DNA from 4 places in the Streptosporangium sp. CA-115845 genome. Region 2 is predicted to be linked to each of the others. Evidence: riboswitches for the same ligand, from Rfam matches in the RefSeq annotation. Region 2 holds a riboswitch; each other region holds the start of a gene.
What was found. Region 2 has a riboswitch for cyclic di-AMP ahead of ACQP0P_RS15745 (C40 family peptidase). Riboswitches for the same ligand answer to the same signal wherever they lie in the genome.

Region 1: it holds a riboswitch for cyclic di-AMP, as region 2 does, so the genes downstream of both, ACQP0P_RS37525 (hypothetical protein) here and ACQP0P_RS15745 (C40 family peptidase) in region 2, are expected to answer to the same signal.
Region 3: it holds a riboswitch for cyclic di-AMP, as region 2 does, so the genes downstream of both, ACQP0P_RS46330 (NlpC/P60 family protein) here and ACQP0P_RS15745 (C40 family peptidase) in region 2, are expected to answer to the same signal.
Region 4: it holds a riboswitch for cyclic di-AMP, as region 2 does, so the genes downstream of both, ACQP0P_RS39730 (C40 family peptidase) here and ACQP0P_RS15745 (C40 family peptidase) in region 2, are expected to answer to the same signal.

The regions. Positions count from the first base shown of each region.
Region 1 covers NZ_CP191988.1:7,814,129-7,821,129, reverse strand. Annotated here, with positions in the region: gene ACQP0P_RS37545 (extracellular solute-binding protein) at 1-728, shown strand, start outside; gene ACQP0P_RS37540 (carbohydrate ABC transporter permease) at 725-1,663, shown strand; gene ACQP0P_RS37535 (carbohydrate ABC transporter permease) at 1,660-2,499, shown strand; gene ACQP0P_RS37530 (DUF4253 domain-containing protein) at 2,718-3,464, shown strand; cyclic di-AMP (ydaO/yuaA leader) riboswitch at 3,888-4,029, shown strand; gene ACQP0P_RS37525 (hypothetical protein) at 4,264-5,256, shown strand; gene ACQP0P_RS37520 (hypothetical protein) at 5,353-5,724, opposite strand; gene ACQP0P_RS37515 (roadblock/LC7 domain-containing protein) at 5,737-6,123, opposite strand; gene ACQP0P_RS37510 (hypothetical protein) at 6,185-7,001, opposite strand, start outside.
Region 2 covers NZ_CP191988.1:2,977,270-2,984,270, forward strand. Annotated here, with positions in the region: gene ACQP0P_RS15725 (RNA-guided endonuclease InsQ/TnpB family protein) at 1-254, shown strand, start outside; gene ACQP0P_RS15730 (NYN domain-containing protein) at 457-1,719, shown strand; gene ACQP0P_RS15735 (hypothetical protein) at 1,783-2,415, shown strand; gene ACQP0P_RS15740 (NlpC/P60 family protein) at 2,553-3,530, shown strand; cyclic di-AMP (ydaO/yuaA leader) riboswitch at 3,932-4,091, shown strand; gene ACQP0P_RS15745 (C40 family peptidase) at 4,303-4,725, shown strand; gene ACQP0P_RS15750 (hypothetical protein) at 4,886-5,761, shown strand; gene ACQP0P_RS15755 (M48 family metallopeptidase) at 5,973-7,001, shown strand, end outside.
Region 3 covers NZ_CP191988.1:9,749,816-9,756,816, reverse strand. Annotated here, with positions in the region: gene ACQP0P_RS46350 (L-aspartate oxidase) at 1-279, shown strand, start outside; gene ACQP0P_RS46345 (type III pantothenate kinase) at 279-1,061, shown strand; gene lysX (bifunctional lysylphosphatidylglycerol synthetase/lysine--tRNA ligase LysX) at 1,268-2,725, shown strand; gene ACQP0P_RS46335 (LuxR C-terminal-related transcriptional regulator) at 3,648-3,848, shown strand; gene ACQP0P_RS46330 (NlpC/P60 family protein) at 4,057-5,019, opposite strand; cyclic di-AMP (ydaO/yuaA leader) riboswitch at 5,112-5,259, opposite strand; gene ACQP0P_RS46325 (amino-acid N-acetyltransferase) at 5,595-6,248, shown strand; gene ACQP0P_RS46320 (RDD family protein) at 6,348-7,001, shown strand, end outside.
Region 4 covers NZ_CP191988.1:8,311,826-8,318,826, forward strand. Annotated here, with positions in the region: gene ACQP0P_RS39720 (branched-chain amino acid aminotransferase) at 1-1,004, opposite strand, end outside; gene ACQP0P_RS39725 (3-isopropylmalate dehydrogenase) at 1,176-2,222, opposite strand; cyclic di-AMP (ydaO/yuaA leader) riboswitch at 2,364-2,595, shown strand; gene ACQP0P_RS39730 (C40 family peptidase) at 2,583-3,179, shown strand; gene serA (phosphoglycerate dehydrogenase) at 3,983-5,572, opposite strand; gene ACQP0P_RS39740 (hypothetical protein) at 5,804-6,658, shown strand; gene ACQP0P_RS39745 (FtsX-like permease family protein) at 6,726-7,001, opposite strand, start outside.

The DNA of each region.
Region 1 (7,001 bases), 4.8 Mb from region 2:
CCGAGACCGCCCGCGAGATCCGTAAGAAGAAGCCCGACCTGTACGGCGTCGCCGTCGGAGGGGAGTACACCTTCGGCGCGCTGCCCTTCGTCTGGGACGCCGGAGGCGACATCGAGAGCCTTGACGGCGACGCCGCCCGCAAGGGTGTGCAGAGCTACACCGACCTGCTCAAGGACGACAACTGCCCGCCGCAGGCGTGTGCGAGCCTCACCGGCGGCAAGACCGTCGAACTGTTCGCCAGTGGCAAGGCCGCGATGGGCATCCTGGGCAACTTCAGCAGGTCCGCGGTGGACGCGGGCGCGGCGGCGGGCAAGTACGCGGTGGTGCCGCTGCCGGGCACCGAGGAGGGGACGATCGCCCCCGCCTTCTCCGGTGGCAACAACCTCGGCGTCATGAAGAACAGCGGGCACCGCTCGCTGGCTGTCAAGTTCGTCCAGCTGCTGGGTGGCAAGACCTACCAGACCAAGATGTACGAGGCCATGGGTAACCTGCCCACCCTGACCTCCGCGCGGGACGAGCTCGCGGCCTCGGACCCCTTCCTCAAGCCGTTCCTCGACACCGTCGCGGCGGGCACCCGCTTCGTGCCGATCGACCCGGCCTGGGTGAAGATCGACAACCAGAAGGTCATCCCGACCATGCTGCAGAAGATCGCCACGGGGCAGTCCACAGTCGAGCAGGCCACCGAGGAGGCCGCCGCGGCGGTGAAGGCGGCGTTCGGCCGGTCATGACCACCGCCACCACGACGACGGCGGGCTCCGGGGCCGGGGTCCGCCGGGCGGTGCCGCGCCCCGGCGGCGGGCTCAGGCCGTGGCTCTACCTGCTGCCCTCTGCTGCCGTGCTGCTGCCGCTCTTCGGCTACCCGATCTACATGCTCGGCCTGCTGTCGGTGTTCGACTACCGGCAGGCCCAGGTCAGCGGGGGAGAGCCGACGAGGTTCATCGGTTTCGAGAACTACGCCACGCTCCTGGGCGACCAGCGCTTCTGGTCGGTGCTGGCGCAGACCCTGGTGTTCGCCGCGGCCCTGGTGGTCGCGACGCTGGCCGTCGGCGCGACCCTCGCCGTCGTGCTCACCAGGGCGGGCCGGGTGCCCCGGCTGCTGCTGTCGCTGGCGGCCATGGCTGCCTGGGCCGCGCCCGCCATGACCGGCTCGACGGTCTGGATGTTCCTCTTCGACGCCGACCTGGGCCTGGTCAACCAGGTCCTGGGCATCGAGGGCTATAACTGGTTCTACGACAAATGGGTGACCTTCGGGGTCGTCGGTGCCACGGTGGTCTGGCACTCCTTCCCATTCGTCATGGTGACCCTCTACGCCGGGATCCAGGCCATTCCGGTCTCCGTCCTGGAGGCGGCGGCCCTGGACGGCGCCTCCGCGTGGAACTCGTTCTGGCGGATCATCGTGCCGATGCTGCGGCCGCTGATCACGATCGTGGTCATTCAGTCGATCATCTGGGACTTCAAGATCTTCACGCAGATCTATGTGATGACCAACGGCGGCGGCATAGCGGGGCAGAACTCGGTGCTCAACGTCTACGCCTACCAGACGGCCTTCGGCTCGTCGGAGTACGGGCTTGGCGCGGCGATCGGCGTCGTCATGACCCTGATCCTGCTCACGGTCACCCTCTTCTACATCCGTGCCCTCTACCGTACGGGGGAGAAGCTGTGAGCAGGTCCCGCCTGGTCGCCAACGCCGTGGCGCTGGTCACCGCGTTCGTCACCTTCTTCCCGATCTACTGGATGGTGCTCTCCGCGCTCAAGCCCGCCGGGGAGATCCAGTCACTCCAGGTGCGCCCGTGGACCCTGGCACCCACCTTCGAGCACTTCCGGCGGGTGCTCGGCGGCGAGAACTTCGGCCGCTACCTTCTCAACAGCCTGGGTGTCGCCCTGACCGTCGTCGTCCTGTCCGCGCTGGTGGCCTTTCTCGCCGCGGTCGCGGTGACCCGGTTCCGCTTCCGGTTCCGTACCACCGTGCTGATCATGTTCCTGGTGGCGCAGATGGTGCCGGTGGAGGCGCTCACCATCCCGCTGTTCTTCCTCGTCCGCGACCTCGGCGGGGTGGTGCCCGGCGTGGGCCTCAACACCCTGGGCTCGCTCGTCCTGGTCCACCTGGCGTTCTCGCTGCCGTTCGCCGTCTGGATGATGAGGGGGTTCGTGGCCGCGGTGCCCGAGACGCTGGAGGAGGCCGCGATGATCGACGGCGCGAGCCGGCCGGTGATCCTGTGGCGGATCCTCTTTCCCCTCGTCGCGCCGGGACTGGTCGCCACGAGCGTCTTCTCGTTCATCACCGCCTGGAACGACTTCATCTTCGCCAGGACCTTCATCATCTCGGCCAGGGACAACCAGACGCTGCCCTCGGCCCTGCTGGTCTTCTTCAAGCCCGACGAGAACGACTGGGGCGGCATCATGGCGGCCTCGACGCTGATGACCGTTCCTGTGCTGATCTTCTTCGTGGCCGTCCAGCGCAGGCTGGTGGCCGGGCTGGGCGGGGCGGTGAAGGACTGACACCCGCCAGGCTCCGTTCTCCTCTGTACCGATAATTTTTGCCTGGACCAGGGCAGAACTGTCCCTTGGGATGGTTGACAGGCCAAAATTGGTCCGTGGTCAGGATCGGATCGGTAGGAATGAGCGATTGCGAGGGTGGGAGGCTTCCGCCAGTTCTGGGCCAGTTGTTCGCTGACGGGGCCGACGGGAGCAGCGGGAGTGAGGGCCGGAGGCTCTCGGTGGACCTGCCACCGGGTGACGTGGTGTGGCCCGACCCCGGTTACGCTCAGCTCTCCTTCCGTCGCCGTCCGGCGTTCTGGCTCAGCGAGGTGGCCGTCTCAGGTGAGTACTGGGCACGGCTGCGGGCGCAGCACGGGCACTCCGGCCTGTGGCCGGTGCTGCTGGAGGACTCGATGCAGCCCTGGTCGGCCGGTCAGATCGCCCCGGACACCGCCGTCGAGATCGACAACTACCACGCCGCCGCGTTCATGGCCGAGGTCTGGTCGGACTGGATCGCCAAGGCGCACATCGACCAGCTCGAAATCCTCGACCCCTTCGGGGTCGAATGTCCAGGTCCGGCCCCGGCGGGAAGGCTCGCCGCCGATCCCGGCGTGGTCGCCGACTGGTACGCCGGCCTGGTGGCCGAGCGCAGGACCCCGCTCGGACTGGTCGCGGTCGAGCGCGGGGCCGACGCCCTCGCCGTCATGGGCTGGCAGGGCGCCCTGAACCACAACGAGTGGATGGTCCCGCTCGCGGCGGTGGTACGGAGCTGGGAGGACAGGTTCGGGGTGCGGCTGGTCGGGATGGGGTTCAACACCCTCGACCTCAGCGTCGCCGCGCCCCCGACGACCTCGGAGCACGCCCTGCACGTCGCCGCGGAGCACTGGACGTTCTGCCCCGACAGCATCATCCAGGGCGCGGGGAACCTCATCGACTACGCCGAGCAGATCAAGGGCAGGAACGCCTGGTCGTTCTGGTGGGACTGAGTTCGCCCGGCGCGGATTCCCGGGAGTGCCCGCCGTCGGAGCCGGAGCCGGAGCCGGAGCCGGAGCCGGAGCCGGAGCCGGAGGCTGGGGGGCGGGGAGTGCGGAGGGGCGGATCCGTGGGTGCGGGGAGGCTTCGGGGGCAGAGGTCGCAGGGCGTGGACTCCCCGTGCGCGTGGGCTTCTCGCGAATGTGGATGGGCCTCGGGTGCGGGCTTCCGGGGGGCGAAGTCCGAGATCGGGAAGATGTTCTCGCTGGTAGGGCGGCTGTTGGCCTGGCGGGGTTCCCGATGGGACTTTCTTTGGGGTAGTAGGTAGATCTTCTGGGGTTTTCATGGCATTTGCTTTGCTTTGTCCGATTTCGGTGGGTAGTGTCCACGGATATCGGTTGGCGACCTGCCCTTCACAAGAGGGAGCGGCCGGCCGACGTCGAATCCCGCCGGGCCCGCAGGGTCCAGGGAGCCGGGGAACCACTTTCCCGGGGTGAATCCGCCGCGAACGTGCGGCGGTAGGGCAACTCCATCGCCCGAACCCGTCAGCTAACCCGGTAGACGAGCTGGAGAGGAGATCCCCCTCATGGATCACCGCGTCACCGCGTCGGTGCCCGCCCTGCCCGTGCCGACCACCTGAACTTTCCTCATATCTCCGTCGCCGCGCCTGAGCGCGGCACCTGGACTGTGCTCCGCGTAGCGATCCGCTGATCTCGCCACGCCGCTTTTCCGAAGAGCGCGTCCCCGCCAGTGCACCCCTTGCCGTGTGTCGCAGCTGGCTGTCCCGTTCCCTCGTGAAAGAGCCACTTTTTCATGCGTCTCCCCTTTGACCTGCCCAAGAACAGCCTGCCCAAGAACCTCCTGTACAAGAACCGTCTCACCACCGCCGCCCTCGTCGGTGCGAGCGTGCTCGTCTCCGGCGGCGTCGCCTCCGCGCTGCCCGCCTCCCCCGCCATCGCCGCCCCCATCGCCGCCCCCGCCGCCCCCGCCGCCTCCCCCGGCGCGGACACCGAGGTGGCCGCCAACGAGGTCGTGCTCCTCCAGGGCTCGACCAGGGCCTCCTACTTCTGGGACGACTCCTCGGGCCGGGCCGGTGACACCGGTCTGCCGGCCAGTGGCAAGCCGATGCAGAAGGGCATGATCGCCAGCCCGAGCTGGCCCCTGTTCACCGAGGGCTACGTCGTCTACAAGGGCAAGAAGGCCAAGTTCTTCGTCGGTGACCGCGGTCCCGGCGTGCCCTCCAACGTGGGCGTCATGATCGACCTTGACGCCAAGACCTTCGCCGATCTGACCGGTGGCCGGTTCAACTCCGCCACGCTCGGTGTGGACGGCAACGGCGGCATGGGCCACATCAACGTCAAGTACGTGGTCACCAAGTGGGGTGACGGCGTGGGCAAGAAGAACCACCCCGTGGCGTTCTCCACCGGTGCCTGGCGTTACCGGGACGCGAACCCGGCGAAGCCTCCGCAGACGGTCCTGGTCAAGGCCGAGCAGTCCAAGAAGGCTGTGAAGACCCAGCAGGCGATCCAGACGTTCGCCAAGCCCAAGATCATGTCCGAACCCCTCATCGCGCCCGGGGCGATCATCGCCGCCAAGCCGGTCGCCCTGTCCGGCGCCGACACCAAGGCGGCCGAGCAGGGTGTCCGGGACCTGGGCGCCAACGCCCCGGTGGCGGCCGCGACCTCGGCCGCTCCCTCCGCCACCACGGCCGCCACCCTGGCCCTGGCGGGAGTGCTCGCCGCGGGTGGTGCCACCTACCTGGTCACCGGCCGTCTCCGTCGCAGGGCGGTCGCTGAGGAGAGCTGAGGCCCGGCGCGATCTCCGGCCACCCCGCACCGGCGCGATCGATGAGCTCCTGCCGCGGCCCGTGCCCTTTCTGAAAGGGCACGGGCCGCGGCAGTATCAGACCTCGAGCCGCTCCTCGATGCCGCGCAGGATGTGCCGCGCGAGCGCGAGGTTGGCCCGGTTCCGGTCGAGGGCCATGTAGATGAACAGGCCTTTGCCGCTCCGGCCGGAGAGCGGGCGGATCACGTGGTACTGCGTGCCGAGCGTGATGAGGATGTCCTCGATGCCGTCCTTGAGGCCGAGCGACTCCATGGTCCGCATCTTGGCCTTGACGACCTCGGTGTTACCCGCGGCCGCCACCTGGAGGTCGAGATCCTTGGAACCGCCGAGCGCGCCCAGCGCCATCCCGCTGTTGTAGTCGACGATGACCGCGCCGACGGCGCCGTCGATCGCCATCATCTCCTTGAGAGAGATGTCCATGTTGCCCATTTCTGTCTCCGATCACTGGGTTATCGATATGCGCGAGGTGATGGCGGCCAGTCTGGCCGCCGTCTTGCGACCCTCCAGCCGGAGCAGCCCGAGGTTGGTCCCCGGGCGTGCCAGGACTGTGAGGACGATCTTGGGTCCGGCGGCGTAGCAGGCCGCGTAGCCGTTGGTGCCGGAGATCAGCGTCTCCTCGAAGGTGCCCTTGCCGGCCATGCCCGTCATCCGGCGGCTGAGGGCCAGGAGCGCGGAGGAGAGCGCGCCGGTCTGCTCGGCGGCGGTGTCGCGGCCCAGATCGCTGGCCAGGGTCAGGCCGTCGACGCTGCACACGATGCTCCCGTCCACGTCGGGGATGCGCTCTCGCAGCAGCGCCATCTCCTGGCGTATCTCCTCACGCAGTTCCACCGGCACCCTCCTTCCGATCAGCTTCAGCGTCCGCAGCCTTATCGGCGGCATCGAACCAGGCTCAAGTCAGTGCCTCCAATGCGTTCCTGAGCCGGATGAGCAGGTTGACGTCGGTCGGGTCCCCGGTGGCTCCGGGGAGCGACGCAGGCGTCGCCAGGGAGCCCGTTCCGGCTGCCGGGATCTCCGTGGCACCCCTCGTCCGTCTCGGCAGCGGGTCCTGCGCGGCGGGTTCCGGGACGCGCAGCAGCCCACGGGAGGCGAGCTGCCGTACGGCGAGCAGCACCGAGTACGCCGGGCGGCCCAGCTTGCGTGCCAGGTCGGCCGGGGTCGCCGTGGAGTCGGCGCCGACCAGCACCTCCCACTGCAGCGAGCTCAGCACCACCCGCTGGGCGGCGATGCGCCTGCGCGGGACGACCGGGAGCGTGTCCAGCTCCGCGGACGGCCAGGTCTGTTCCAACTGCGCCTTCCTCCGCTTGCACTCCCGGAGCAGACCGGCCGCGTCGAAGTACCAGTGCGGTCCGAGCCAGTGCCGCTCTCCCCGTCGGAACCTGGGCCGGTGCCCGGTCGACTCCAGCAGGAAGTAGCCGGCGTCGAGCACCGTGCTCAGCACGCAGAACTCCAGCTCGCCCCTGGTGAGCAGACCCTGGGCGAGGAGCCGGTCGCCTCCGAGGATCTGCGGGGCGGCGAACGGCGGCTCGCCGCCCCGCAGATCCTCGGTCGCGGACTGCCTGGCCTGTCGTACGGCGTGGGTGGAGATCCCGCGGCAGGCCGCCAGCAGGTCCTCCAGCCGGGGGGCCGCCGCGCTCTCGGCGTAGGTCACGCGGCCGTCGGTGAGATAGATGGCGCCCGCCTTGCCGAGGCGGAGCGAGCCGGTGGCG
Region 2 (7,001 bases):
ACGCGGGTTGGGGGGTGTTCCTGCGTATCCTCGCGGACAAGGCTGAAAGTGCCGGTCGAGAGCTGATCGCGGTGAACCCCGCCAATACTTCCCGCACCTGTGCCCGCTGTGGGCACTGTGCGAAGGAGAACCGCCTCAGCCAAGCCGGGTTCCGCTGTCAGCGGTGTGCTCATGTGGCGCATGCCGATGTGAACGCGGCGATCAACATTCTGAGGGCAGGGCTTGCCCTTCGTGAGGCTGCGCAAGCGGCCTAGCGAGAAGCCGCTCCCTTCAGGGAGCGGAGGAGTCACAAAGAGTTCACGGCCGGGTCGGCTGCCGTCCGCCTTACGGTCAGGTCGGGGTCAGGGTGCGGTAGCCGTACCCTTGACGTGAAGACCGATCCGAGTAGGGGCCGTGATGAGTTCAGCCGGAGAGGGCCTGTCTCGTCCGTTACCCGAGCAGGTTCGCTTGCACGTCGTGGAACTGGCGTCCCAGATCCTCGGCTCGATGCCCGCCGCCTCGGTGCCGCCGCCGCTGAAGGGGATCGCCAAATTCGATCCCCGCAAGCGCGCCAGGCTGGGTGGCGCGCCCATCGCCGCGCAACTGGAGACCGACAAGAAGTTTCGCGAGCTGGTCGCGGAGACGCTGACCGCGGGCTGGCCGGAGCTGGTCGCGAGTCTCGCCGAGGGCGCGGTCCCGCCGGCCGCCGAGCCCGTCATGGTGGCCGCCGCCGCCTACCTGACCCGCCCGCCCGGCTGGGCGGCCATGGTGGAGGCGGCCCGCGAGGACCTGGAGCGGTCGGTCGCCGTCGCCGAGGGCTCCGCGCAGGAGCAGACGCTCTCCCGGCTGCGTGAGCAGTTGGCCGGCCAGAAGAGCGCGGCCAAGGAGGAGTCCGAACGGCTGCGCGAGCAGCTCAAGGCCTCACGCTCGGAGGTCTCCGACCTGCGCCGCAGGCTGCACGAGGCCCGGGAGCGGGCCAAGGCGGCCGAGGCGCGTGCCGCCGACGCCTGGGAGGCGGCGGAGGAGGCGAAGGCCGCCGCGGTCTCGGCGGGGAGCAGCGTGGAGAGCGAGCTGCGCCGTCTGCGCGAGCGGCTGGCCGACGCCGAGCGTCAGCTGGAGTCGACGCGCAGGGCGGCCCGTGAGGGCCGCAGCGTGGAGGACACCAAGGTCCGCATGCTGCTCGACGCCCTGCAGGACGCCGCCGCGGGGCTCCGCAGGGAGCTCGCCCTGCCCTCCGGCATCCACCGTCCCGCCGACTCGGTGGCCTCGGTGGCGCCGGGCAGGCAGGGGGTCCAGGCGGTTCCCGCGCGGGCGCTCGCCGACGACGACCCCGCCCTGCTCGACCAGCTGCTCGCGCTGCCGCAGATCCACCTGATCGTCGACGGCTACAACGTGACCAAGACCGGTTACGGTACGTTCACCCTCGCCGACCAGCGCAATCGCCTCCTCACCGGCCTCGGCGCGCTCTACGCGCAGACCCGCACCGAGCTGACCTGTGTTTTCGACGGCGCCGAGTTGAACGGGCCGGTCCCGGTCTCGGCACCCAGGGGGGTGCGGGTGATGTTCAGCGCCCCCGGGCAGATCGCCGACGACCTGATCCGCCAGCTGGTCCGCGCCGAGCCCACGGGACGCGCGGTCGCGGTGGTCTCCTCGGATCGGGAGGTGGCCGAGTCGGTCCGCAGGATGGGCGCCCGGCCGGTCCCCTCGCTGCTTCTTCTCAGACGTCTGGGGCGGGCGTGAACCTTTCCCGGTGATGGCGCATCGAACTACCGGAAGGTATTTCGATCTCCCCAGGGGCACTCGATGAAGAAGATCATAACGCTCGCCGTCGTCGTTCTGGCCATCGGGGCGACCGTTGCCACACCCGCCGCCGCGGCTGCGGTGGCCGGCATTCCCAAGGGCTTCCTGCTGTACGAGAAGGACGCCGCGAAGAAGGACAACGACCCCGAGACCAACTGGACGGTCAGCAACTCGGCGAAGGCCCGGCTGGCCGTCGACCCGTGTGACAAGGCCGCGCCGGCCGCGACCGGCAGGACGGCCGCGCGGACGGTGACCTTCACCGGCGTCCCGGATTTCCTGAAGGTCGAACAGGTGATCCTGTACCGCTCGAAGGCCGCCGCCGCCGGAGCCGTGGCCCGGCTGCGCTCCGCCCTGACCACCTGTGGTTCCAACACCAACGCGGGCTCCACCTACCGTTACGTCTCCTCGCGCCTGACCGGGCTCGGAGACGAGGCGCTGAGGATCTCCGGGCAGGTCTACTACGGCGGGAAGGCCGGCGTGGGCGGTGAGCGCGGCGTGCTGGTCAGGAAGGGCAACGCGGTCCTGGTCTACCTCTGGGGCGGCGAGTACTCCAAGCCGGCGAAGAGCGACTGGACCAGGCAGCTGAGCGACGCCAGGAAGATGACCGCGAAGATCTGCGATATCGCCGCCTGCTGACGCTCCCCCGGGAGACCGGGACTGCTACCTGCAGCTATAGGGCTGAACACAGGAAAAGGTGATCTAAACCTTACTTGTTCTGTACTATTCGCCGCAGGTCTGTGCAGTCTGGAGGCGTTGACGTGACCGTGGCGGGTATGCCGGTTGGACTCATGCGGATACCGGTGGCGGCCGGGCTCGCCCTCGCGCTGCTGATGGTGCCGGTGAGCGGGGCCTCCGCGGAGCCGAAGCCGACACTCGCCCAGGCCAAGAAGAAACTGGAGAAGCTCAACGAGCAGGCCGACCAGATCGTCGAGAAGTACAACCAGGCCTCGGAGAAGTGGAAGCGGGCCAGGAAGAAGTACGCGACGCTGAACGGCGAGCTCGCCCGGCAGAGCGAGCAGGTCGCCGGGCTGCGCAAGGAGCTCGTCGCGATGGCGGTCAGCACCTACCAGTTCGGCGCGGTCAACAGCTGGGAAGGCATGATCTACCAGGCCGACCCCGGCGCGCTGCTGAGCGGCCTGGCCTCGGTCGACCAGATGTCGGCTTCCCGGGCCCAGTCGCTGAGCGCCTTCGACGAGGCCACCAAGGCGCTGCGGCTCAACAGGAATCTGGCCAAGGGCGCGCTGAGCGAGGCCGACGAGACGCGCGACGAACTGGCCAGGGAGAAGGCCAAGGCCGACAAGATGGTCAGGGCTCAGACGAAGCTCCTGCGCGAACTCAACGTTTTCAAGACGGGCAACCCCGAGAGCACCGGGATCCAGTACAGCGGCCCCGCCTCGGGCAACGCCCGCGCCGCCCTGCAGTTCGCCTTCGCGCAGGTCGGCAAGCCCTACCAGTACGGCGGCACGGGGCCCGGCGGCTGGGACTGCTCGGGCCTCCTCCAGGCCGCCTGGCGCAGGGGGGGAGTCAGCCTCCCCCGTACCACCTGGGAGCAGTGGAGCTGGGGCACCAGCCGCAAGGTCTCGCTGAACGACCTCCAGCCGGGCGACCTCATCTTCAGTGAGGGCCTGGGCCACGTCAGCATGTACGCGGGCAATGGCCAGATCGTGCACGCCCCGCAGACCGGCGACGTCGTCAAGGTCGTCCCGCTCTCGGCCTACGGCCGTCGCCTCGTCGGAGCCGTCCGCCCCTGAGGAGCGGAGGCCCGCCCTCCGGTGGTAAAACCTGGTGCGCCGTCGGCGACGGCGCTGATCCGTGCTCCGCGGCGGGAGAGGGCACCCTCGCGGCTTCAACCATGAATTACGGCAAATGTGATGAACATTACAGAAATTGCGATTTGTCGGGTGTGATTCCGAGGGTGTGACGAGGATCATATCTTAATAGCATAAATGGCCATTAAGCAGGGGTAACGGGAAGATCACGAAGGCTTATTGATCTTCTTGTTTGGCGAATGCTTTGCCGAAGGTTGGAGATCGGGGTAACTTCTGGCCTCGCGACGTGCAAGCCATGCCGTCGCGGTGAATGTCGGTCTTCGGGCCGGTGTCCCTATAGAAATCCAGCCGGCCGCCGTTCCCCTGCCGGGGACGGACCTCATCACGGCGGCCCGCCGAATCCATGCAGCCAGGAGGCATGGAACCGGGGACCCAAAAGGCCCGATACAGCGTGGCCGGGGGTGAATCAGCGCATTTGCGCCGTAGGGCATCTTCCAAGCCCGAACCCGTCAGCTAACCCGGTAGGCATCAGTGGAAGCACCAAGGAGAAATCCTGTCTACCACCCCGTGTAACACCCGTCTGTCGCGCCTTTTCCGCCTTTCCCTCGGCGGCATCGCCCTCACCCTGACCGCCTCAGCCGGAGCGGTCACCCTGGGGTCGACGGCGGCGAGGGCGACGACGGACAGTACCCCTGAGATCCTGGTCAACACCGCGGCCGGAGTCTCCGAGCAGGCCGAGGGCACGAAGAGAACCGTGCACAAGGCCAAGGCCGATACCAAGGTCAAGACCAGGATGAGCAGGGCGGCCCTGCAGAAGGTCCGGGCTCGCAAGGCCGTCTCGGCGGCCAGGCGGCAGGTCGGCGATCCGTACCGGTGGGGTGCCTCCGGTCCCGGCGCGTTCGACTGCTCGGGGCTCGTCAAATACGCCTGGCGCAAGGCGGGCGTGTCCATCCCCCGGATCACGCACAGCCAGTTCCGGGCGATCAGGAAGAAGGTCTCGTGGAGCCACCTGCGCCCCGGTGACCTGATGTTCTTCAGTGGAAAGGGCCACGTCGGCATGTACGTCGGCAAGGGCAGGATGGTCCACTCGCCGAGCAGCGGCAAGACGGTCCGGATCGTGAAGCTGGAGGGGTACTACAGGTCCTCCTTCGCCGGAGCGGTCCGGCCCGGAGCCTGAGCCCGGGCAGGGACGCCGGCCCCGTTCCTCACATGTGCGGGGACGGGGCCGCTCCGTTTCCGGCGGAGGCCGCGAGCGCGTGGCCGGCGGCCCGGGCCGGTGCGGATCCACGCTTCCGGCAAGGAACGTCACGATGCCGGTCGAGTAGCATCGACTCGTTATGTCCGTCCCGAAGGGGCGCCGCACCGTGCTCGCCGGGATGCTGGCGCTGATGAGCGTGGGCCCGTCGGCCGGGACGGGACCTCTCCTGGCCGGAGCCGGGCCGCTCCCGCGCACTCCCCGAGAGCTCCCCGACCACCCCCTGCCGCACGACCCTCGCCGCGACGCCGGAGAACTCCCCGCCGGCCTTCGCGACCTGTGGCCCGGTGCCGCCGTCGTCGTCCGGGGCGAGCACTCCCTCGTGATCGGCCACCACGTCGCGCCCGCCGTCCTGCGGGACCTGGCCGCCGGGGCCGACCGGGCCCGCCGCGCGGTCGCGGCGATCTGGGGGCCGGTCCGAGCGGTGATCCTGTTCCCCGCCACCGATGCCGAGGCCGCGGCACTCGCCGGAGCGGAGAGCACCCGGGGCCTGGCCGCGATGGCGGCCGCGGACCGGGTGATCGTCCTGCCCTCGGGCTACGCGAGGCTCAGCACGACCGGCAGGGACGTGGTGATCACGCACGAGCTCGTGCACGTGGCCACCGGCGCGACCCGTGGCGGCCGGGTGCCGATGTGGCTGTCGGAGGGCTTCGCCGACTACGTGGGCTACCGCGATGCCGGGATCCCGGTGCGGACGGCCGCCGCCGAGCTGGTCGCCGAGGTACGCGCCGGAGTCCTGCCCGCCCGTCTCCCCGGTCCCGCCGACTTCGCCCCCGGCGCCCCGCGGCTCGCGCAGGCGTACGAGGAGGCCTGGCTCGCCTGCCGGTTCATCGCGGAGCGCTTCGGCGAGAAGGCCCTGGTGAGGCTCTACGGTGGCGATGTCACCGGCACGCTCGGCCTGTCGCCCGCCCAACTCACCGTGGCGTGGCGTGACTACCTCGGAAAGGAACTCGCCTGACATCCTTGTGTCCTTTCCCGGTCCAGGCCTCACCTGGCGGATCTCGCCGCGGCGAGGAGCGGTCGGCGGGTGCCTCGCAAGGCACGGGAGGGAGCCGCGGCGTGCCGCGGTGACCGGTGACGACTCGGCGAGGCGCCGTCCGGCCGACCGCGGCAGGCAGAAGATCCAAAGGACGGGGCCCAGGGTTCGGGCTCCACGCTGGAGGTGTTTGATGACGCTGAGCACGACGGACGCGCCCTCGGGGGTGCGGCCGGCGGGGTGGGCGCTGGCCGCGCTGGGGGTGGTCACGCTGGCGGTCGTGGCGTTCACCACGCCCTGGCAGGAGCTGCCCGAGGGGGCCCCGGCGGTCGTCCCCGATCCGGCCCGCGACTTCACGGCCGAGCAGATCGCCAGGTCCGAGGCGTTCGACAAGCTGGTCAGCGTACCGGGTTACCTCTCCCTGGGCCTGACGCTGGTGGTGGCGGGGGTGCTGGTGGGCACCCCGCTGGGCGCGCGGCTCGTCGGCCGGCTGCGGGGGCCGTGGTGGTTGCGGGCGCTGCTCGGCGTGCTGGCGCTGTCGGTGGCCGTCGCGATGCTGCGCTGGCCGCTGGGGATGTGGTCGGAGACCTACCTGCGCGACTTCGGGCTGTCCACCCAGACCTGGCCGGCCTGGACCGCCGACCGGATCAAGAGCATCGGTGTCGGCACCGCGCTGACCGCGATCATGGTTCTGGCGGTGGTCGCGCTGGCGCGGCGCTACCGGCGCTGGTGGATCCCGGCGGCGGCCGGCGCGTTCGCGCTGACCGTGGCGGCCTCCTTCGCCTATCCGGTGCTCATTGAGCCGATCTTCAATGACTTCAGGCCGATGGAGGCCGGACAACTCCGCGACGACCTGCTCGCCATGGCCGCCAGGGACGGTGTGCCGGTGGAGGACGTGCTCGTCGCCGACGCCTCCCGGCGGACCACCGCGCTCAACGCCTACGTCTCCGGATTCGGCGCGACCCGCAGGATCGTCGTCTACGACACGCTGCTCCGGGCGCCCGCCGACGAGGTCGAGCTGGTGGTCGCGCACGAGCTCGGTCACGCCAAGGCGGGCGACGTGCTCTCCGGTACGCTCGTCGGAGCTCTGGGCGCGGCGTTCGGGGCGGTCCTGCTCTACCTGGTGACCTCGGCGGGGGCCGTGCGGCGCCGCGCGGGGATCTCCTCCATCGGCGACCCGAGGGCGGTGGGCCTGGTCATGGGGTTGCTCAGTCTGGCCGCG
Region 3 (7,001 bases), 3.3 Mb from region 2:
CCAGGCCTGCCGATCGAGGTCGAGGTCGACAGGATCGACCAGATCGAGCCGGTGCTGGCTGAGGGAGCGGAGGAGATCCTGTTGGACAATTTCACGGTCGAGGAGCTGGTACGGGCCGTACGGCTGGTGGACGGCAGGGCGCGGCTGGAGTCCAGCGGAGGGCTGACCCTCCAACTCGCTCGTGATGTGGCCGAAACAGGTGTTGACTACCTTGCCGTGGGCGCGCTCACGCACTCGGCGCCGTCACTGGACATCGCCTTGGACCTTCGGGGGAACTGATGCTGCTTGCCATTGACGTCGGTAACACTCACACCGTTCTCGGCCTCTTCGAGGGCGAGGACGTCATCGAGCACTGGCGGATCGCCACGGACGCCCGGCGTACGGCGGATGAGATCGCCGTCGTGCTCCAGGGGTTGCTCGGGCAGTCACCGCTGCTCAAGGGCACAGACGTCAACGGCATCGTGATCTGCTCCACCGTTCCGTCGGTGCTCAACGAGATGCGCGAGATGTGCCGCCGCTACTACGGCGACGTGACGGCGGTGATCGTCGAGCCGGGCGTCCGCACCGGGGTGCCGGTCCGGATGGACAATCCGAAGGAGGTCGGCAGCGACCGTATCGTCAACGCGCTGGCGGCCATCCAGCTGTACGGCGGGCCGTGCGTCATCGTCGACTTCGGGACCGCGACCTCCTTCGACGCCGTCTCCGCCAAGGGGGAGTACGTCGGCGCGGTGACCGCCCCCGGCATCCAGATCTCGGTGGACGCGCTCGCCGCGGCGGGAGCGCAGCTGCACAAGGTGGAGCTGGTCCGCCCCCGCTCCGTGATCGCCAAGAACACCGTCGAGGCGCTTCAGGCCGGCATCATCTACGGCTTCGCCGGCCAGGTGGACGGGATCGTCGAGCGGATGGCGGCCGAGCTCGCCGCCGACCCCGACGATGTCACGGTGGTCGCCACCGGCAGCGCGGCGCCGCTGGTGGCCGGCGAGGCGCGCTCGATCGACATGCACGAGCCCTGGCTCACGCTGATCGGGCTGCGCCTGATCTACCACCGCAACGCCATCTGAGAGCGTGGTGACACCGGTGCCGTGACACCGCCCAGAGCGCGGTGCCGCGGCCGGAGGGCGCCGCGGTGTTCCCGGAGAGCACCGCGGCGCCCTGGAGTCCTCTCCGGCCCCCGGCGGTCGGCGACCTCACGAGGTTCGCCACATCGGTACCCTTTGGAACTGTGACCGATGAAGTGACCAACCCCGCCGAGGATCTGCCCGAGCAGATGCGCGTGCGCCGGGAGAAGCTCGACCGCCTCCGCTCCGAGGGCGTCGACCCCTACCCGGTGAACTTCCCGCGCACCGCGACCAACGCCGAGATCCGCCAGAAATACGCCGATCTCTCCGCTGACACCGCGACGGGCGACAAGGTGGGCGTCACCGGCCGGGTGATGCTGTCCAGGACCGGTGGCAAACTCTGCTTCGCCACCATCCGCGACGGCTCCGGTGATCTCCAGGTCATGATCTCCCTGGACAAGGTGGGCGAGGAGGCACTGGCCTCGTGGAAGCGCGACGTCGACCTCGGCGACCACGTGGGCATCGAGGGTGAGGTCATCACCTCCCGCAGGGGGGAGCTGTCCATCCTCGCCGACCGCTGGGCGATCACTTCGAAGTGCCTGCGCCCGCTGCCGGAGAAGCACGCCGGGCTCACCGACCCCGAGGCGCGGGTCCGCCAGCGCTACGTCGACCTCATCGTCAACGACGAGGCCAGGAAGCTGGCCTACACCCGCAGCGCCGTGGTGCGGTCCGTCCGTGACTTCTGGCACGAGGAGGGCTACCTGGAGGTCGAGACGCCGATGCTCCAGCCGATCCACGGTGGAGCCACGGCCCGGCCTTTCAAGACCCACATCAACGCCTACGACATGGAGCTCTACCTTCGCATCGCGATCGAGCTCTACCTCAAGCGGCTCGTGGTCGGCGGTATCGAGAAGGTCTTCGAGATCAACCGCAACTTCCGCAACGAGGGCGCGGACTCCACGCACAACCCCGAGTTCACGATGCTCGAGGCCTACGGCACGTATCTCGACTACAACGACATGGCCGACCTGACCCAGCGGATGATCCAGAAGGCGGTCGTGGCGGCCCTCGGCCACTCCGTGGTCGTCCACCAGGGGCAGGAGATCGACCTCGGCCTGGCGAAGTGGCCGCGGATCACCCTCTACGGGTCGGTCTCGGAGGCACTGGGCGAGGAGATCACCACCGCGACGCCCCTGGAGTACGTACGCAAGCTCGCGGACGCTCGGGAGATCCACTGGGATGCCAAGTGGGGCCAGGGCAAGCTCGTCCAGGAGATCTTCGAGGCGCTCGTCGAGCACACGCTCATCCAGCCCACGTTCGTCATGGACTATCCGGTGGAGACCTCCCCGCTGACCCGCCAGCACCGTGACAACCCGCTCCTCACCGAGAAGTGGGACCTGATCGGGTTCGGCACCGAGCTCGGCACCGCCTACTCGGAGCTGGTCGACCCGGTCGAGCAGCGCCGCCGCCTCACCGAGCAGTCCCTGCTCGCCGCGGGCGGGGACGCCGAGGCCATGCAGCTTGACGAGGACTTCCTCACCGCACTGGAATATGCGATGCCGCCCACCGGTGGCATGGGGCTCGGCATCGACCGCCTCATCATGGCCTTCACCGGTAAGAACATCCGCGAGACCATCCTGTTCCCGCTGGTCAAGCCGACCGGCTGAGTCTGAGGGCAGCGCCGCCGGACCGCATGGGACGAGGTCCCCGCGGTCCGGCGGCGATCGTTTCCGCCAGGCGGTGTCCGCCGGGATCGAAGCCCGGATGACGGCCCCGGGCGGCATCCCCGGGGCGGGCCGGTCGGGCTCGGCGCGCACCTTCGAATCCCGGTCGGCGGTACCGGGTGGCGCCCTCACCACCTCGCGAGCACCTCTTCACCGTCCCGCACGGCTCCGTGCCGGCGCGCGTGGGCGCGAGCACGGCACGTGGACGATGCCTGGGCGGACGGGGCGAATCCCCCATGGGCCGGAAACCGCGGGGTCCGTGCTCACGCTCCCCCGTGCAATTTCGGACGGCTTTCTGCATAGCGCAGAAACTCCCTTTTAAGCATGTCCAATATCGCCTGACGTCTGTGGTCGGCACCCGATACTTCGCTAATGCCGCAAAGGCGCTCTTGCGGGCTTCCCATTTCAGAGTTTTCCGCGAGGCGCCGTCAAGGCGCCAGACGGCGTGGCCGTCGAAGAGCGCCAGGAAGAGATCGATTTTCCCGGGGAAAAGTGGGCGGCTCGCTTCCGTCGAGGATGCGGCCCCGCGGGTGCGTGCCGCCGCGGCGGTTCCGGCAAAACCTTGTTCTGCCAGGACTTCTGTTGTCGCAGCCAGGGGGGCACCTGCGGGCTCGTGCGGGGGCACGGTCGTGACTTAACCCCAAAGGCACTGACATATCATGAGTACTTCACGTAGCACCTAGTATGTCAATAGTGGGCGCGCGCTATGAAGAGTAGAACTTGACGACCTTTGAACAAGGCGTTTACCGTTCCTGGCGGACGGTATTCATTTCCGGCGTCTCGCGCCCGGTTTCCAGAGTGGGGGGAGTGACTCTTGATGGCATATCCAGAAGTGGATTCTCGCCATGGCGACAGCCCCCTGGGCATGAGTGATATCGGTCTCAGCGACGACGACCTCGTGCTGCTGGCTGAACTCGCCAAGGGCGTCACCGTCGACAGGGTGGGCCGCCGCCTCGATATCAGCGGCCGGACCGTCAGGCGCAGGCTCAGAGGCATCTGTGACCGCATCGGTGTCGCCACGGCGATCGAGGCCGTGGCCTGGGCGGCCCGCCGCCGCCTGATCTAGGCCCTGCCCCTTGGCTGTTCTGCCCACCGCGGTCAGACGGCGCCTCACCGCGTTGCCGTCGGTCACCGCACCTGCGGGGCACCGTCGGGGCACAAGTCCGAGGGGCGCAAGTCCGAGGGGCGCCGTCTGACCGGCCCTCGGCACGGCAGGATTCGCCGCCCGGCCAAGGGCCGGGCGGCTCGCGCCGTGACCGGTCCGGCTCAGCCGCTCAGGCGGCGATCCGCACCCCGCCGGCGAAGGGCCGGTTGTCGATCGTGGCGATGTGGACGACGTCACCCGTCCGGGGTGCGTGGACCATCAGGCCCGCGCCGATGTAGATCCCGACGTGGTGCAGGTCGCTGTAGAAGAAGACCAGGTCGCCTGGGCGCAGGTCGTTTCTGGAGATGTGGGTGCCCGCGGTCCACTGGTTGCCGGTGTAGTGCGGCAGGCTGATGCCGACCTTCTGGTAGGCCCACATGACCAGCCCGGAGCAGTCGAAGGAGTTGGGGCCCTCGGCGCCCCAGACGTACGGCTTGAGCTGCTGGGTGAGCGCCCAGCGGGCCGCCTCCGCCGCCCTGCCGCTGCCCACGATGGGCACGTCGGTCTTCACCCGGGCGCCCCTGTTGCTGACGGCCCTGGTGCGCACCTCGCTGAACAGGTCGCTCTCGACCCGCGTGACCAGTCGCTCGATCTTGCTGCGCCTGCCCTCGAGCTCCCCCAGGAGCGCCTTGACCTCTGAGGTCCTCGCCTTGGCGCCGGCCTGCGCTCGCTCGGCGGCCTCGATCGCCCGGCCGACCTGGGCGACCTCCTCGCTCTGCTGCTGCTGGAGGGCGTAGTTGGTGGTGGCCTGGTCGAGGAAGGTGTCGGGGTCGGTCGCCTGGGTGAAGGCGAGCCCGGAGTTCAGGCCGCCGGACATGTAGTTGCTCTGCGCGAGGAGGGTGGCCTTGGTGCGCCGGATCGCGAGCTCCGACTCGCTCGTCGCGAGGATCTTCTTGGCGCTTTCCGCGGCTCGCTGGGCCTGCTTGAGCCTGACCCGCTCGCCGTTGTACTGCTCGGCGAGCGTGCCGATCTCCTCGTGCAGCTTCTCGGCCTGCTTGGCCAGCTGCTGGAGGCTGGGCTCGGGATCCGCCGTGGCCGAGCCCAGGGGGACGCCGAGGGTCATGATGGCGAACGCCAGGCCGATGACCGCCATCCGGCGACTCCGCCTCCGCGGCGCGCGTTCTCGACAGCGGGCGTCGCCGCCCGCGTGCTCTCCTGCGCGGTCGCGCATGCGCTTCACCAACGGGCTCCTCTCCTCGGCCGCCTACCGGGTTAGCTGACGGGTTCGGGCCGGAGGCAGCCCTACCGGGTGCGCCGGTGGCACTCGGATTCACCCCGAAGGACGTGGTGGGTCCCCGGTTCCCCTGGTCGGGAGATTCGGCGGGTCAGGCTTTTACGTCTCTGACATCGAGCACGGAGATTAGTGCACTCGTGGTTCCTGCTCAACCAGAACTGCGAACTCGGTAGAGGTTTCGCAACTGAAATGTCACGGAAAGATCACATGCCAATATGATCAACATGGCCATTACGCTGCCTTTGCCTTCCTCGCGGCGGGCGCGGCGCGGGTCTTCCCAGGTCCGGGACCGTGCCAAAGATGAGCTGCGACACATTAGAGGCGCCGTGCGCCCAGCGTGGTAATGCAACTACCAAGGGTCATGTGATGCCCTCGGGGTGAGAGTTAAGGATGAGCCGTAATTGAAGGCCGGAGAGGACGTACGCTGATCGGTCATGGAGCAGCTTGCGGAGCATTCTCCCGTGCCGTTCGCGAACCCCGGGAAAGAGGGGGAGCGGCGAACCGGATCCGAGGAAGAGGAGCGGGGGTCACCCGCTCCCGGCGCCACCCCGGCGGTCACGGTCCGCCGTGCCCGCACCCCGGACGTCCGCGTCATCAGGCGGCTCGTCGACACCTACGGTGGAGCCGGCCCGCGCCTGCTGGAGAAGGCCACCGTCACCCTGTACGAGGACATTCAGGAGTTCTGGGTCGCGACTGACGCGGAGGGGATAATCCTCGGCTGCGGGGCGCTTCATGTTCTCTGGGAGGACCTTGCCGAAATTCGGACCGTTGCCGTCGATCCGACCCGCAGGGGAATGGGAATCGGCCATCGGATCGTCTCGGTGCTCATCCGCACGGCTGCCGAACTGGGCCTGCGCAGGGTCTTCTGCCTGACCTTCGAGGTCGACTTCTTCGCCCGGCACGGATTTCAGGAGATCCAGGGCACACCCGTCGCCCCGGAGGTCTACGCCGAACTTCTCGCCTCCTACGACGAGGGCGTCGCGGAGTTCCTCGATCTGGAGCACGTCAAGCCCAATACCTTGGGAAACACCCGGATGCTGCTGCACCTGACACACGAGCCCGACTCTGATGACTTTAGAGATGACTGACTGGAAAGGTGACTGTTGATTCCTATGTCGATACCTTGTGCAGCAGCAAGCATGTGCGTCTGACATTTGCCACATGCGCAGTCTAAGTGAGGTGACGCGGTGAGCAACGGACAGCCGCCGTATCCGCAGGATGATCCCGAGCGCAGTCGCACACCTTCGGGACAGCCGGATTACGGACAGCACAACCAGGGCCGAGCCCCTGGCGAACTCGACCCCGATGTGACGATCATGGGATATCGGTCGGAGGGATCGCAGTCGAACACCGGCCCGGGGGTGGCCCAGCCCGGCTATGGTCAGCAGGGCTACGGGCAGCAGCAGTACGGGCAGCAGGGGTACGGGCAGCAGCAGTCGTACGGTCAGCAGGGCGGGACGGACGCGTACGGCCAGCAGCAGGGCTATGGCCAGCAGGGTGGGACCGGCGCGTACGGTCAGCAGCCCGGCTACGGGCAGCAGCAGTCGTCCCACGAGCAGTCGGGCTACGGCCAGCAGCCCGGCTACGGGCAGCAGCAGCCGGCCCAGCCGGGTTACGGCCAGCAGCAGTACGGTCAGCAGCAGCCGGGCTACGGCCAGCAGCCGGGGTACGGTCAGCAGCAGCCGGCCCAGCCGGGTTACGGCCAGCAGCAGTACGGGCAGCAGCCCGACTACGGCCAGCAGCCGGGGTACGGCCAGCAGCCCGACTACGGCCAGCAGCCGGGGTACGGCCAGCAGCCCGGCTATGGGCAGCAGCAGTACGGGCAGCAGGGGTACAGCCAG
Region 4 (7,001 bases), 4.7 Mb from region 2:
CCCTGGGTGCCGTCGCCGATCGTCCAGGCGCGGTCGGCGCCCTTGACCGAGCCGACCGGGGTGACGACCGCGGCGGTGCCGCAGGCGAAGACCTCGGTGAGCTCGCCCGACTCGCAGCCCCGCTGCCACTCCTCGATCGACAGCCGCCCCTCCTCCGCCCGCAGGCCGAGGTCGCCGGCCAGGGCGAGGATCGAGTCGCGGGTGATGCCCGGCAGCAGCGTACCGGTGAGCGCCGGGGTCAGCAGGCGGTCGCCGTAGACGAAGAACAGGTTCATCCCGCCCATCTCCTCGACGTAGCGGTGCTCGCCCGCGTCCAGCCAGACCACCTGGTCACAGCCCTGCTCGACGGCCTGGCGCTGGGCCACGAAGGCCGCCGCGTAGTTGCCGCCGCACTTGGCGAAGCCGGTGCCGCCGGGGGCCGCGCGGGTGTACTCGGTGGAGAGCCAGACGCTGACCGCCCGCCCGCCGCCGAAGTAGGCCGCCGCCGGAGAGGCGATCACCATGTACTTGTAGGTCCTGGAGGGGTAGTTGACCCCGAGCGCAGGCTGCGTGGCGATCATGAAAGGGCGCAGGTAGAGGCTGTGTCCGGGCGTGGTCGGCACCCACTCGCGGTCGGTCTGGACGAGCAGTTCCAGCGACTCGACGAACGTCTCCTCGGGCAACTCGGGCATGGCCATCCGCAGCGCGGAGGTGTTGAAGCGGGCGGCGTTGGCCTCCGGGCGGAACGTCACGATCGCGCCGTTCTGCTGGCGGTACGCCTTCATGCCCTCGAAGAGCTCCTGCGCGTAGTGGAAGACCGCGGTCGCGGGGTCGAGGCTGAGCGGGCCGTACGGCATGAGCCGGGCGTCGCGCCAGCCCTCGCCCTCGGTGTAGTCGATCGAGATCATGTGATCGGTGAAGACCTGGCCGAACCCCGGAGCCACCATTACCTGCTCGCGCTCGGCCGCGGTGCGAGCGTGGTCGGAGAGCTGCACGTCGAAGCTGAGCTTCTGAGCGGTGGTCATGACGCGGATCCTTATCTTGATGTCTGGCTTACCCTCGGGTCCATTCTGCGTTGGACCGGGTAACGGGAAACTACTGCATCCATGCCGAAAACCGGCAGTGCGCGGGAAACAAAACGCGCCCGGCGGCTCGTAGGAGCCGCCAGGCGCGTCAGGATCGAGGGGGCGGCTTCCTCAGCCGGCTACTCGTGCGGTGATGTCGTCACCGATCTCCTGGGTGGTCCGGCCGGCCCAGCCGGCCAGCCGCTCAAGCAGGTCGTCGGCGACGGCCTGCTCGACCCGGGCCGCCTCGCCGGCCAGCCCCAGGTGGTCCAGGAGCATGGCGACCGACAGGATGGTGGCGGTCGGGTCGGCCTTGCCCTGGCCCGCGATGTCGGGGGCGCTGCCGTGGACCGGCTCGAACATGCTCGGCGCGGTGCGGTCGGGGTTGACGTTGCCGCTGGCCGCCAGGCCGATGCCACCGGCGATCGCCGCGCCGATGTCGGTGAGGATGTCACCGAAGAGGTTGTCGGTGACGATCACGTCGAAGCGCTCCGGCTGGCTGACGAAGAACATCGAGGCCGCGTCGACGTGGCAGTAGTCGGTCTGAACCTCGGGGTACTCCACGCTGACCCGGTCGAACGTACGGGCCCAGAGGTCACCGGCGTAGGTGAGCACGTTGGTCTTGTGGACCAGCGTCAGCTTCTTGCGGGGGCGGGTCACCGCCTTCTCGAAGGCGTAGCGCACCACACGCTCGACACCGTAGGCGGTGTTCAGCGACTCCTGGGTGGCGATCTCGTGCGGCGTGCCGCGGCGCATGGCGCCTCCGGCACCGGCGTAGGGGCCCTCGGTGCCCTCCCGGATGACGATCATGTCGATGTCCTCGGGGCGGGCCTTGCCCAGCGGCGTCTCGACGCCGGGGAAGAGCTTGACCGGGCGGAGGTTCACATAGTGGTCGAGCTGGAAGCGGAGCTTGAGCAGCAGGTCGCGCTCCAGGATGCCCGGGGGCACGCTGGGGTCGCCGACCGCGCCGAGCAGGATCGCGTCGTATCCGCGTAGCTCGTCGAGCAGCGGGTCGGGCAGGGTCTCGCCGGTCTCGCGGTAGCGCTTGGCCCCGAGGTCGTACGTGGTGGTCTCCACCTTGGTGCCGACCGCTTCGAGGACCTTCAGACCCTCGGTGACGACCTCGGCTCCGATCCCGTCCCCGGGGATGACCGCCAGGCGAATGTTACGCGAATCCATGCAGGCACCTTACCTGTCCGTCTCGGTGATCGAACACCGGTCTCACTCTTCGGACGTGTCCGCGCGTCCGCCCATGTGATCACTTTGTCCTTTTTTGCTCCCTATTGACCGTTTCGTGAGGTTTCGTTATCGTCCTCCCCATTCACATTGATGCCTAATCCGTACGGACCATCCCCTTACCGGCCCGTACGGAGCCGGGGAACCACTTTTTCCGGAATCCACCGGGCCCCCCGGGAACCTCGCTCCGCCCCGGAGCGCGCTCCCGGCCGCCATCACGGGATTCCTTGGGGCGAATCGGCGTGCTCTCGCGCCGTAGGGCGGCCTCCACGCCCGAGCCCGACAGCTCACCCGGCCGGCCTTATGGAAGGAATCATCCTGTCCGGCAAGATGTACTCCCGTGTCCTGTCCATCCTCGTCTCAGGCGCCGCGGTGTTCGCGGCCTCGGCCATGGCGCCGACGGCGGCACTGGCCGCCTCCCCTCTCCCCTCCCCCGAAGCTCCCCCGCTCGGCACCGTCAGGCTGAAGGCCGCACTGAAGAGCGCGACCCCCAGGCCCGCCTGGCAGAAGGCCGTGAAGTGGGCGATGTCCAAGCGCGGCACGCCCTACGTCTGGGGTGGCACCGGCAACGGCGGTTTCGACTGCTCAGGCCTGATGCTCCGCGCCTACGGCGCCGCCGGGATCAAGCTGCCCCGCGTCACCAACGACCAGTACGCCGCCTTCTCCAAGAAGATCGCCTGGAAGGACCTCAAGGCCGGTGACCTGGCCTTCTTCAGCGGCCTCGGCCATGTCGGCATGATCACCAGACCCGGTTACATGGTCCACGCCCCGCGGAGCGGCGACGTGGTCAAGGAGGAGAAGCTCAGCGCCTGGCGCCGGTCCTCCTTCGTCGGCGCGGTGCGCCCCGATCCGCAGGGGGTCAAGCTGACCGAGCAGATCGAGATCGCGACCGGCGGATGAGACACGCCGGCTGATCGGCCGCGGGAACCCCGCCGGCACCGGGAACGGGTTCAGCGGATGGGAGAACCACCGTTGTCCCGGCGGTCCAGGGCGGTCTGGAGCGCCTCGGCGGCCTCGTCCTTGACCTCTTCCGCGTGGTTCCAGGGATACATGTCGTACATGGCGAATCTCGTCTCGGTCGCATGCGAGCAGGGGCAGTGGTCGAGACTCCGATCAGGGCTCCGACCAGGCCTGGTGTCACGGGTCCGGATCACGGACCGGCGATCTGGGGCGTGGCGCCGGAGAATTGCCGGCCCACCCCTGTCAGGCCCCGTCGCGGCAGGCTTGGACCTGGCGCACTTCATCTCAGGCTACCTGGCGGCCGGAACGCCGTCTCGCCCGGCGTACACACTTCTCACATACCGAGACGAAAGGTGGCCGCCGCCCCACGGTGCGGGGCGGCGGCCACCTCGGTGGATCCTTTGCCTACCGGGCCTAGGAGGCTGGTGTTAAACGGCCGCTTAGCGATCATGGTGGAGCGTCACACCCACAGAGCGTCCGTTCCGGAGGCAGATTCGGCCTCCAAGTGGAGTGTGTGCTCCCGATCCTCACCGTTTTTGACGGCTTGGTGGAGGGACCAAGATTACTTCGCGCGAAAAACACCAGCCTCCTAGGCCCTGTCCCTTGGATCTTTTGCCCACTACGGCCAGGCGGCGCCTCGCCGCGTTGTCGTCGGTCACCGCAGCACGGCTGCGGCTCCCTCCTCCGCCTTGCGAGACACCGCCTGGCCGATCCTCGCCACGGCAAGATCCGCGGGACAGGGCCTAGTCGGCCAGGTCGACCGAGCGGCCGCTGTCGGCGCCGATCTCCGCGCCGATCTGGTCGATCACGTCGGCCGGGATGGCGGTGTCGACGGTGAGCGCGATGAGGGCCTTGCCGCCCTTGACGTCCCGGGCCACCTGCATCGAGGCGATGTTGATCGAGTGGTCGCCGAGGATGCGGCCGACCACGCCGACGACGCCGGGGCGGTCGGTGTAGGTGAAGAACGACAGGTGGTCGGTCGGCTCGATCTCCATCTGGTAGCCGTTGACCTCGACGATCTTCGTGACCTGCCGGGGACCCGACAGGGTGCCGGAGACCGAGACCGCGCGGCCGTCGGCGAGGACGCCGCGGACCGTCACGACGTTGCGCCAGTCGGGGCTCTCGGCGCTGGTGACCAGCTCGACCGAGACGCCACGGTCCTTGGCCAGCAGCGGGGCGTTGACGTAGGTGACGGAGTCCTCGACCACGTCCGTGAAGACCCCCTTGAGCGCGGCCAGCTCCAGCACGCGGACGTCGTGGGCGGCGATCTCGCCGCGCACCTCGACGTCCAGCTTGGTGGCGACCTCGCCCGCGAGAGCCGTGAACACCCGGCCGAGCTTCTCGGCCAGCGGCAGACCCGGCTTGACGTCCTCGGCGACGGCGCCGCCCTGGACGTTGACCGCGTCGGGCACGAACTCCCCGGCCAGGGCGAGCTTCACGCTACGCGCCACCTGGGTGCCGGCCTTCTCCTGGGCCTCGTGGGTGGAGGCGCCCAGGTGCGGGGTGACGACCACCTGGTCGAGCTCGAAGAGCGGGCTGTCGGTGACCGGCTCCTTCGGGAACACGTCGATGCCGGCCCCGGCGACGCGGCCCTCCTTGATCGCGGAGTAGAGGGCGTTCTCGTCGATGATGCCGCCGCGGGCGACGTTGACGAGGCGGACGTTCGGCTTGACCGCGTGCAGTTCCCGGTCGCCGATGAGGCCGATGGTCTCCTTGGACTTGGGCAGGTGCACCGTGATGAAGTCGGCCTCGCGCAGGGCCTCCTCCAGCGTGACCAGGCGGACGCCCATCTGCGCGGCGCGGGCCGGCTGCAGGTAGGGGTCGTAGGCGATCAGCTCGACGCCGAACGGCTGGAGGCGCTGCGCGACCAGCTGGCCGATCTTGCCGAGACCGAGGATGGCGACGACCTTCTCGTCGAGCTCCACGCCGGTGTACTTCGAGCGCTTCCACTCGCCGCCCTTGAGCGCGGAGTGCGCCTGGGCGACGTTGCGGGCGGAGGCGAGGATCAGCGCGACGGTGTGCTCGGCGGCGCTGGTGATGTTGGAGGTCGGCGCGTTGACGACCATGACGCCTGCCTTGGTGGCGGCCTCCACGTCGACGTTGTCCAGACCGACACCGGCGCGGGCGACGACGCGGAGCTTGGGCGCGTGGGCGATCGCCTCGGCGTCGACCTGCGTGGCGCTGCGCACGATGAGCGCGTCCACGTCGGCGAGCGCGGGCAGGAACTGGGCACGGTCGGCGCCGTCGGCGTGGCGGACTTCGAAGTCCGCGCCCAGGACCGCGAGACCGGCCTCGGAAAGTTCCTCGGCGACCAGTACGACGGGCTTGTTCACAGGCTGGATCCTTACTAGGCGGTGAGGGTGCACGGACCTCACGTAGTCTATCGGCGCTTGTGAACGTATTCACGAGTGTCCCGAGATGCGAGACGCGACCGCCTCCATGATCCAGTACGCCGGTACCCGCCCCTGACACATCCCATGCGCCAAAATTCAAGTTGGTCTTGATCCTAAGAAAACTTCGCGATTACCCTGATAAGCCGTGGGTCACTACCTATCGTTCCTCATATGAGCATCGGGAACCCCGCTCTCGGCAACGTACTCGCGCAGCACGGCGAGCCGCACCGGCTGCTGGCGGCGCTTGCCGAATGGGGACTCCTGGTCGCCGTGCGACCTGACCGATCCGTCGTGCTCGGCACGACGCAGGCCGGTGAGCGTGTCCTGCTCGGGTACACCTCGGCGGACACCTACGCGCGGCACCGTGGCGGCCACTCGCTGTCGGCGTGCGACGCCGACACGGTCCTCGACATCCAGCGGGTCACCGGCGTGCGGGAGATAGTGATCGACGCGGCGGGCCCCGCGGCCGCGGCCGTGCCGATCGAGGATCTCCAGCGCTACCTGCTCTCGAAGCGCAGCGGCTCCGCGTCCGTGCTGTCGAGTGCGACGCCGACGGCGTACGCGACCGGGGCGATGGCCACGGTCTCGCGTCCCGCGCCGGTGCGCCCGCAGCGAACGCCGGTGCCCGCCGCGCCCGCCCAGCCGTGGATCCCCGCGCCCCGGCCCCATCTGTCGGGGCCGATGCAGATGGTGGATCCCGGCTACCGGCGGTGCGAACACCCGATCCTGCCCGCGCTGCGCGCCGCGATCTCGCACCTGCTCGTCGACTACCCGCTCGTCCATCACGTGTGGATCTCCCAGGCCAGCACCTCCTCCGGCGCCCCGGGAATCATGCTGCACGTGAAGGTGCACATGTCGGCGGCCGAGGACGTGGTCAGGGACATCCATCGCGGGGTGCGCGCCCGGTTGCCACAGCTCGCCGCGAGCGAGGCGCCGATCCTGATGGCCAGGGTCGCCGACGCCCGCAGCGAGCAGCGGATGGTCGAGTTGGGCGCGCACGTGGTCTGCGCCGACGTCACCGACTGATGCCGGGGCCGCGAGACGCGCGGTCTCCTTCCGGTCCTGCGGGACCGGAAGGAGACCGCCGCGGGCGCTAACCGGTCCTGCGGGTCAGGGTCACCCCGGTACGGGTGAACGCCCCCGCCAGCAGAGCCGCCAGCACCGGCAGGCCGATCACCACGGCCGCGAGGAGAAGCCAGGGGATCTCGACCGTCGGCACCCCCGGTGGGAGGAGTGAGATCTCACCGGCCCGCGATAGGAAGACCCCGTATGTCCGAGCCGTCAGGGGCCAGGTCGCGGCGACTCCCGTCACGGCACCGGCCACCGCGCCGATCAGCACGCCGAGCCCCGCGATGAATCCGGCCTGCCC